DNA from 2 places in the Streptococcus downei MFe28 genome. Region 2 is predicted to be linked to the other one. Evidence: predicted binding sites of a transcription regulator. Region 2 holds the regulator's gene; the other holds the start of a gene.
The links. Region 2 encodes Rex, which represses fermentation and respiration genes when NADH is low (regulators of the CRP and FNR family bind a similar motif). Its sites were predicted from a motif close to TTGTGAANTANTTCACAA; they were not measured.

Region 1: a site for Rex is predicted at 2,647-2,664, ahead of DYE66_RS02890 (class II fructose-bisphosphate aldolase). Genes of this name have one in related genera too.

Annotation. Positions count from the first base shown of each region.
Region 1 is NZ_UHFA01000002.1:587,421-591,637, forward strand. It holds gene DYE66_RS02875 (CTP synthase) at 1-1,458, shown strand, start outside; gene DYE66_RS02880 (hypothetical protein) at 1,887-2,036, opposite strand; tRNA gene DYE66_RS02885 (tRNA-Leu) at 2,435-2,520, shown strand; gene DYE66_RS02890 (class II fructose-bisphosphate aldolase) at 2,708-3,589, shown strand; gene DYE66_RS10955 (hypothetical protein) at 3,936-4,217, shown strand, end outside.
Region 2 is NZ_UHFA01000002.1:1,367,941-1,372,157, forward strand. It holds gene radC (RadC family protein) at 1-530, shown strand, start outside; partial or broken gene DYE66_RS06530 (gamma-glutamyl-gamma-aminobutyrate hydrolase family protein) at 622-1,313, opposite strand; gene DYE66_RS06535 (redox-sensing transcriptional repressor Rex) at 1,571-2,209, opposite strand; gene DYE66_RS06540 (DUF1831 domain-containing protein) at 2,335-2,682, opposite strand; gene DYE66_RS06545 (cysteine desulfurase family protein) at 2,687-3,808, opposite strand; gene DYE66_RS06550 (ribose-phosphate diphosphokinase) at 3,810-4,217, opposite strand, start outside.

The DNA.
Region 1 (4,217 bases), 780 kb from region 2:
ACCATGAGCCCTTACCAACATGGGGAAGTTTATGTTACTGATGATGGGGCTGAGACGGACCTTGACCTGGGTCACTACGAACGCTTTATTGACATCAACCTCAACAAATATTCTAATGTTACAACAGGTAAAATTTACAGCGAGGTCCTTCGTAAGGAGCGTAAGGGGGAATATTTAGGAGCAACTGTTCAGGTTATTCCCCATATTACTGATGCCCTCAAGGAAAAAATCAAACGGGCGGCGACAACGACAGATTCCGATGTTATCATTACAGAAGTCGGTGGGACCGTTGGTGATATTGAAAGCCTGCCTTTCTTAGAAGCCCTGCGACAAATGAAGGCTGATGTGGGTTCTGACAATGTCATGTATATCCACACGACCCTCCTTCCTTATCTGAAGGCAGCCGGCGAAATGAAAACCAAGCCAACTCAGCACTCTGTTAAGGAATTGCGGGGGCTGGGTATTCAGCCTAATATGTTGGTCATTCGGACCGAACAACCAGCTACCCAAGGAGTCAAAAATAAACTGGCTCAATTCTGTGATGTGGCACCAGAAGCTGTTATTGAATCACTGGATGTTGACCACATCTATCAAGTACCGCTCAATATGCAGGCTCAAGGCATGGACCAAATTGTCTGTGACCACCTGAAATTGGATGTGCCTAAGGCGGACATGACCGAGTGGTCAGCCATGGTTAACAAGGTCCTCAACCTCAAGAAATCTACTCGAATTGCCCTGGTTGGGAAATATGTTGAACTACCGGATGCCTACCTTTCTGTTGTGGAAGCCCTTAAGCATTCTGGTTATGTCAATGATTCGGCTATTGATCTCAAGTGGGTCAATGCCAATGATGTGACAGCTGAAAACGTGGCAGACCTGCTTGGAGATGTTGATGGTATCATTGTCCCTGGTGGTTTTGGTCACCGTGGAACGGAAGGGAAAATTCAAACCCTTCGCTACGCTCGGGAAAACGATGTCCCAATGCTGGGCATCTGTCTGGGTATGCAGTTGACCTGTGTTGAATTTGCCCGTCATGTTCTTAATATGGAAGGGGCTAATTCATCGGAATTAGATTCTGATACTCCTTATCCTGTTATTGATCTGATGCGTGACCAGGTGGATGTTGAAGATATGGGGGGGACTCTGCGTCTAGGCCTCTACCCATGTAAGCTGAAACCAGGTTCTAAGGTAGCAGCCGCTTATAACAACCAAGAGGTTATTCAGCGTCGCCACCGTCATCGCTACGAATTTAACACCAAATATCGGGAAGCCTTTGAAGCTGCTGGCTTTGTCTTTTCAGGGGTATCACCAGATAATCGTCTGATGGAAGTGGTGGAATTACCAGATAAGAAGTTCTTCGTGGCAGCTCAATACCACCCAGAATTGCAAAGTCGTCCTAATCGTGCCGAAGAACTTTATACAGCCTTTGTCACTGCCGCAGTTGAAAACAGTCATTAAGAATAAAAAAAGAAGATTTAAACAGAAAATCTGATTTTACTAGGCTCTATAATATCTAGAGTGGCTTAGCTCCATCTCGGATATTATGGGTTTTTTATATGTATCAAAAAAGTCCCATATGACTATAATAAACAGCAATAGAGCCATCATTATAGCCGCATGGGACATTTTTTCAGTGTAGCAAAGAATCAAACGAATAAACTACCCGAATGACAAACATGTTTTTGTTCCAACCATTGGTATAATTGATCAATTCCAAAATGACAAAAACATATTAGCTATTATTAAAATACATTCCAGTAAAAAAACTCCAAAACAGATAACCTTGACAATACCGCTGCGGCTGCGTTTGGAAATTAAGACTAATATTGCGAAACTTAATAGTATTAATGCATAAATAGTATACATCATATAGTCAGTCAATCTTTTTATAATGGTGTATTATAACCAACTCCAGCACCAAGTACAGCGCCAGCAGCTCCACCAGCTTTAGCACCAGCAAGAGCTCCAGTGACACCTCCAGCGATGGCACCAATCCAACCTTCACCTTGAACTTGTGCAAGGTAATCGGCATCCAAAGACTCAAACTCCTCAAAAGCTAAAGTATTTATACTGAAACTCCTTTAAATAAGTATAATTTTTACATTCGTTGTGTTATAAAAGTAGTTAACAAAACAAATACGTTTATAGTTTAAGCCTTTTAAAAGGAAAAATCAAGAAAATTTTTATAATTGTTGTAATTATTTATCTTATAGAAATCAGTCAATAATTCTTCTGATATTTTAATTTATTTTCATATTAATATTTTAATAAAAATTGTCATACATAATTATAAAAGGAGAGGAATTTAAGTAGGAAGTATTGATGAGATAAGTGTTGTAGTTACTTTTTTGTAGATTTTACTTCAGGGCCTTCCAATGAAACAAAAAAACTCTTGACACTGCCTTAGTTAGTTGATATAATTTATCTTGTTATTGCGGAAATGGCGGAATTGGCAGACGCGCAGGACTAAGGATCCTGTGGCCGCTTAAGGCTGTGAGGGTTCAAGTCCCTCTTTCCGCATGCTAAGAATCGACTGAGGTCGGTTCTTTTTTTGTAAATTTGGGGAAGCTAGCGTCTCGGCAAAGAAATTTGCCAGTTTCGGAAAAACGCTTCCAAGTCTGATTAAGGCTAGTTTTTTGTAAGGATTTGTGCTAGAATTAACATTGTAAACGGGTTCAACCCGAAAAATAAATAGGAGGCCTTTATAATGGCAATCGTTTCAGCAGAAAAATTTGTCCAAGCAGCTCGTGACAATGGTTATGCAGTTGGTGGATTTAACACAAACAACCTTGAATGGACTCAAGCTATTTTGCGTGCCGCAGAATCTAAGAAAGCCCCAGTGCTTATCCAAACTTCTATGGGTGCTGCTAAATACATGGGTGGTTACAAGGTATGTAAGAACTTGATTGAAAACCTTGTAGAATCAATGGGTATCACTGTACCAGTTGCTATTCACTTGGACCACGGTCACTACGAAGACGCTTTGGAATGTATCGAAGTTGGCTACACTTCTGTTATGTTTGATGGTTCACATTTGCCAATTGATGAAAACCTTGAAAAAGCTAAGGTTGTTGTTGAAAAGGCTCATGCTAAAGGCGTATCTGTCGAAGCTGAAGTTGGTACTATCGGTGGTGAAGAAGACGGAATCATTGGTGATGGTGAATTGGCACCAATTGACGATGCTAAAGCAATGGTTGCTACCGGTGTAGACTTCTTGGCAGCAGGTATCGGTAACATTCACGGTCCTTATCCAGAAAACTGGAAGGGCCTTCATCTTGATCACCTTGAAAAATTAGTTGCGGCTGTGCCTAACTTCCCAATCGTCTTGCATGGTGGTTCAGGTATTCCTGACGATCAAATTCAAGCAGCTATCAAACTTGGTGTTGCTAAGGTAAACGTCAATACGGAATGTCAATTGGCCTTCTGTAAGGCAACTCGTGAATTCGTTCATGAATTTGATGCCAACGAAGCTGAATACATGAAGAAGAAGCTCTTCGACCCACGTAAATTCTTGAAACCTGGTTTTGAAGCTATCACAGAAGCTGTTGAAGAACGTATCGATGTATTCGGTTCAGAAAACAAAGCTTAATAAAGTTTAATGAAGAGATCCACCTTGGGTGGGTCTTTTTTTTATAGCTCTCAATGGAGCGGGCCAGAATGCCAAAGATGAATTTAGGACTATCATGCAGTTTGAGCCAGAGCGAAAACTAGGTTTCCGCGATTATCTAATCGTCCAAGGTCGGCGACTGCCTGTAAGTGGGGTAGTCTGTTTCGATGGCTTGTAAAGAAGGCGTGAAATTAGTTAAACTGAGAAGCTTGTTTAGCAAATAAATTTCGATCCTTTGATTTGAGGCATGGAGGGGATTGCTCTTTTTCCCTTGCTATCGTAAAATGAGGTTAATTGTGATTGAATTGGAGAGAGCTGGGAGTTTAAGATGAAAAAATATTTCTTGCCTTGGAAGGACGGCGGTCGTCCGCTAGAAGCCTTTCTGGCAGTTGTGGTCTTTTATATTGGAAATTTCTTTATGCCTGCTTGTCTGAATGCCTTAGCAGTTCTTGATGGCCTGACAAGTGAACAGAAAGGCCTCTTGTCAGATCTTCTTGTCTTAGTCCTTCTCCTTACTTATCTATTTAGGCGAGGCTTCCGTTTGAATGAATCTGGGAGAGATCTTTTTAGCCAAAAATTTATGCTTATTTTAGTTGGGGCTTGCTCTTTG
Region 2 (4,217 bases):
CTAGTCTAGCTGATTTCCGTAGTTATTCGCTGGAAGAACTTCAGGCTATCCCAGGAATTGGTCAGGTTAAATCTATTGAAATCAAGGCAGCCTTAGAATTTGCCAAAAGGGTCAATCAGACCCTGCCAGAGAAATCGGACCGCATCATTTCTAGTGACCGCCTGGCCAAGAAAATGATGGCAGAACTAAGAGATAAGCGCCAGGAGCATCTGATTGCGCTCTATCTGGATACCCAGAACCGTCTCATCAAGCAACAGACAATCTTCATTGGTAGTGTCCAACGCTCGATTGCAGAACCGAGGGAAATCCTGCACTATGCCTGTCGTTTTATGGCAACCTCGGTTATTGTTGTCCACAATCATCCTTCGGGTCAACCAGACCCTAGCCGCTATGACATTGCCTTTACAGAAAAAATCAAGCGCTGTTGTGATGATTTGGGACTGGCTTTCTTGGATCATATCATCGTTGGTTCTGATAATTATTACAGTTTCCGAGAAGAGACCGATATTATCATTGAGCTTCCAATCTAAACTAAAAAACTAGACAGTTGGGTTCTGTCTAGCAGTGGTTACTTTTAGTAAAATTCCTCTTGGAAAGCTAGGTCTTGGGAGGGCTAGTCTTCTATAATTCATTGACAAAATAGTTGAAGAGTTCTTGGTCAGCCTGGCGGCTGCCAATCAGGTGCTCAGGATGCCATTGGACCCCAAAAAATGGATATCAGGGTGGTTGGAAGCAACCGCCTCAATAGTAGAGTCATTGGGGTCCTCAGCAATGACATCCAAAAAGGGCGATAGGTCCTTGATACTTTGGTGGTGGAAGGAGTTGATGGTGGTTTCAGAGCCATAAATCTCAGCCAACTTGGTGTTGTCCTTAAGCTTCATCTCGTGGTAGAGATAATCCGTAGGGGCATCTTGCCAATGGTTCTCAATAGCCTGATTGAGGTTGCCACCTAGAGCAACGTTCATCAATTGAGTTCCTCGGCAGACGGAAAAAATCGGCTTTTCTTCTCGAATAGCTTCATCAATGATGGAAAATTCAAAGACATCCCTTTGGTGGAGAAAATCATCATCAAGAGCCTGATTCTTTTCGTGATAGAATTGAGGGTCAACATTTTGACCGCCAATTAATAGGATTTTATCAACCATTTGCACGTAAGACTTAGCATCTTCGATTGAACCAATGGGAAGAAGCAGAGGAATGCCCCCTGCATTTTGAACAGCCTTGACAAAGCCCTTGGGTGCATAGCTGGTGATGATATTGTCACTATTGGGTCTTTCATTTGTTGTAATTCCAATAATAGGCTTTTTGGTCATTGAGGGAACCTCCTGAGGGCTTGAATTAATAGTCAATAAAAATCAAAAGTATCGAGGCTAGGAGCAGGGGTAGTAGGACAGTCCGGTAGCCGATAACTTAAAAATAAAATGGCATGAGGTGACGAAGGTTTTGATATCTGTCAAATTCCTCCAGTCTTACTCCCAAACGGCAATCTCTTTTGAAGAGTACTACTTATTGAGAAATCACCTGAAGTCTGTTCAGGTGATTGTTTGGTCTGTGCAGATAAGAAAAGGTCTTACTGGTCTTGATTCATAAAGTAGAGAAGGGTTTGCAGTTCGCTAGTCAGGTCGACATATTGAACGAAGACACCCTTGGGCAGGCTGAGATTGACGGGTGAAAAGCTCAAAATTCCCTTGATACCAGCCTCAACCAGAAGATTAGCAACTTCTTGAGCTTTGACACTAGGAACCGTTAAAATAGCTGTCTGACAATCACTCCCCTTGAGCCTTTCCTTAATGCTGGAAATGCCATAGATGGGAATGTTATCTTCCGTTTTTGTGTTGACCAAATCATTGTCATCTGTATCAAAGGCCATGACTATCTTCATCTTATTGCGCTCGTGGAAGCGATAGTGGAGCAAGGCCCTTCCCATGTTACCGCAACCAACAAGGACAACGCTGGTAATGGAGTGGTCGTTGAGAATGTCAGCAAAGAAGTTCATCAACTTTTTGACATCGTAGCCAAAGCCCCGTCGTCCAAGTTCACCAAAATAGGAAAAGTCCCGACGGACGGTTGCCGAGTCAATGCCAATAGCCTCAGCAATCTGCTTGGAGCTCGCCTTGGTAATTTCTTCGGCATTGAAACGTTTAAAGGTCCTATAGTATAGCGATAGTCGCTTGGCTGTCGCTTTAGGAATAGATTTATCAATAGTCACTTTAACTATCTCCAATCTTATGAAGTACGTCTAAGTTAATTGTAGAACAAGTTTGTGAAAACTGCAACAAATTTGCGATAAAAAAATCCTATAAGGGAATAGGATTTCGGTATCATGATAGAGGCTTAGTTCTCTATCTTGGTAAAGATATCTCGCTCAACCAGGCTATCCATCAGGAAATAGAATTTATCTTGAATGATTGAGAGCTTGTCGGACTTAAAGATATTGACCAGGCGTAGGCCGGATTGGTCGGTCACACTAAGCTTGAAGGCAGATAGGTCCTTCTTGATCGTAATTTTAAGAGGGAAGCCCTGGCCAGAATTTGGCACCTCTTCTAGAAGACGATTAAGCTCGTAGTGGCCCAGTTTATTGGACTCAAAAGTGGTATCAATCAGCGTATATCTTTTAATCTTGGGACTAATTGTGTAGGTGTATTTACAGTCGTCTAAGTGAATAGATTTTTCAAATGCCATAGTATTATCCTATAATTTCTTTCAATTTTTTTGCCAGTGCCAATAATTCCTCAGAGCTATTGAGCTCTGAGAGGCTGATGCGGATAGACTCCGTCAAACGTGGAGAGGACTCTCCATAGTAGGCTTGTAAGACGTGGCTGGGATCAACTGTTCCTGCCGTGCAGGCAGAACCAGTTGAAACAGCAAAGCCTGCTAAATCCAGCTGGGTTAGAAGCAGGCCGTTATTTTGGCCTAGGAAACCAATATTGATGACGTGGGGAAGCTGCTTATTTCCACCATTGAGATAGTAGTCCAAGCCTAGCTTGCTTAACTCTTCTAGGAAGACCTCTCGTAAGTGTTCCACCTTCTGATAGTTTTCCTCTTGCTTTTGGTCAGCTTCCCTGAGAGCTTGAGCCAGACCGGTAATTCCAAGCATATTTTCGGTGCTGGCTCGTCTTTTATCCTCTTGCTCACCACCGTGTAAAAGACTATCCATGTGGTGAGGTTTAGCGTAAAGGAAACCGACACCTTTGGGTCCATGAAACTTATGGGCAGAAGCAGAGAGAAAATCGACCCCTAATTCCTCAGGATGAACAGGGACTTTCCCCATAGCTTGAACAGCATCAACATGTAAGACAGCCTGGTGCTCAGCTAGAACTTGGGCAAAGTCAGAAACGGGCAGAAGGTCACCAGTTTCATTATTAGCCAACATGGTTGAGACCAGGATAGTATCTTCCCTTAGGGACTCTTTGAGGGCTTGGGCGGTGAACTGATGATTGTCGTCAGGTTGAAGATAGGTTACCTGAAAACCAAACCGCTTTTCCAAGTAAGCCATGACATGGAGAACCGAATGGTGCTCGATAGCCGTAGTAATCAGGTGCTTGCCCTTGGCTTGGTTGGCCAGGGCATAGCCCTGAATGGCCATGTTGTTGCTTTCGGTTGCTCCCGATGTGAAAATGATATTTCTTGCTTGGGTCTTTAAGATTTTGGCGATAGTAAGACGGTTATCCCGCAAGAGATGGCTTGCCTTGCGTCCATAGGCATGGATGCTGGAAGGATTGCCAAAATTGTCGGACATAACCGTCGTCATAGATTCGATAACACCTGGAGTCAAAGGAGTTGTCGCAGCATTATCAAGATAAATCATCTTATTCCTCGTTTTGAGACGTGTAGGTAAAGAGTGGACTAAGTGGTTTGTGGTTGTGGATACGGGTAATAGCGTTGCCGATTAGCTCGCTAGCGGTGATGTAGCTGACATTGCTGCTGACCTTTTCCTTAGTGGCAACAGAGTCTGTCACCAGAATTTCCTTGATAGGCGCTGCTTCAAGAATCTCAGTCGCTCCGCCAGCAAAGAGACCGTGGCTGGCTACTGCATAAATTTCTGAGGCACCATTGCGTTCAACAATTTTAGCCGCTTCAGCAAAGGTCTTACCGGTGTTAAGAATATCGTCAATCAAGATGGCTTTTTTACCAGCAACTTCACCGATAATATAACCTTCTTCGCGGTGGGAATCATCTTGAGCATAATCAATAATGGCAATAGGTGCATCCAGATA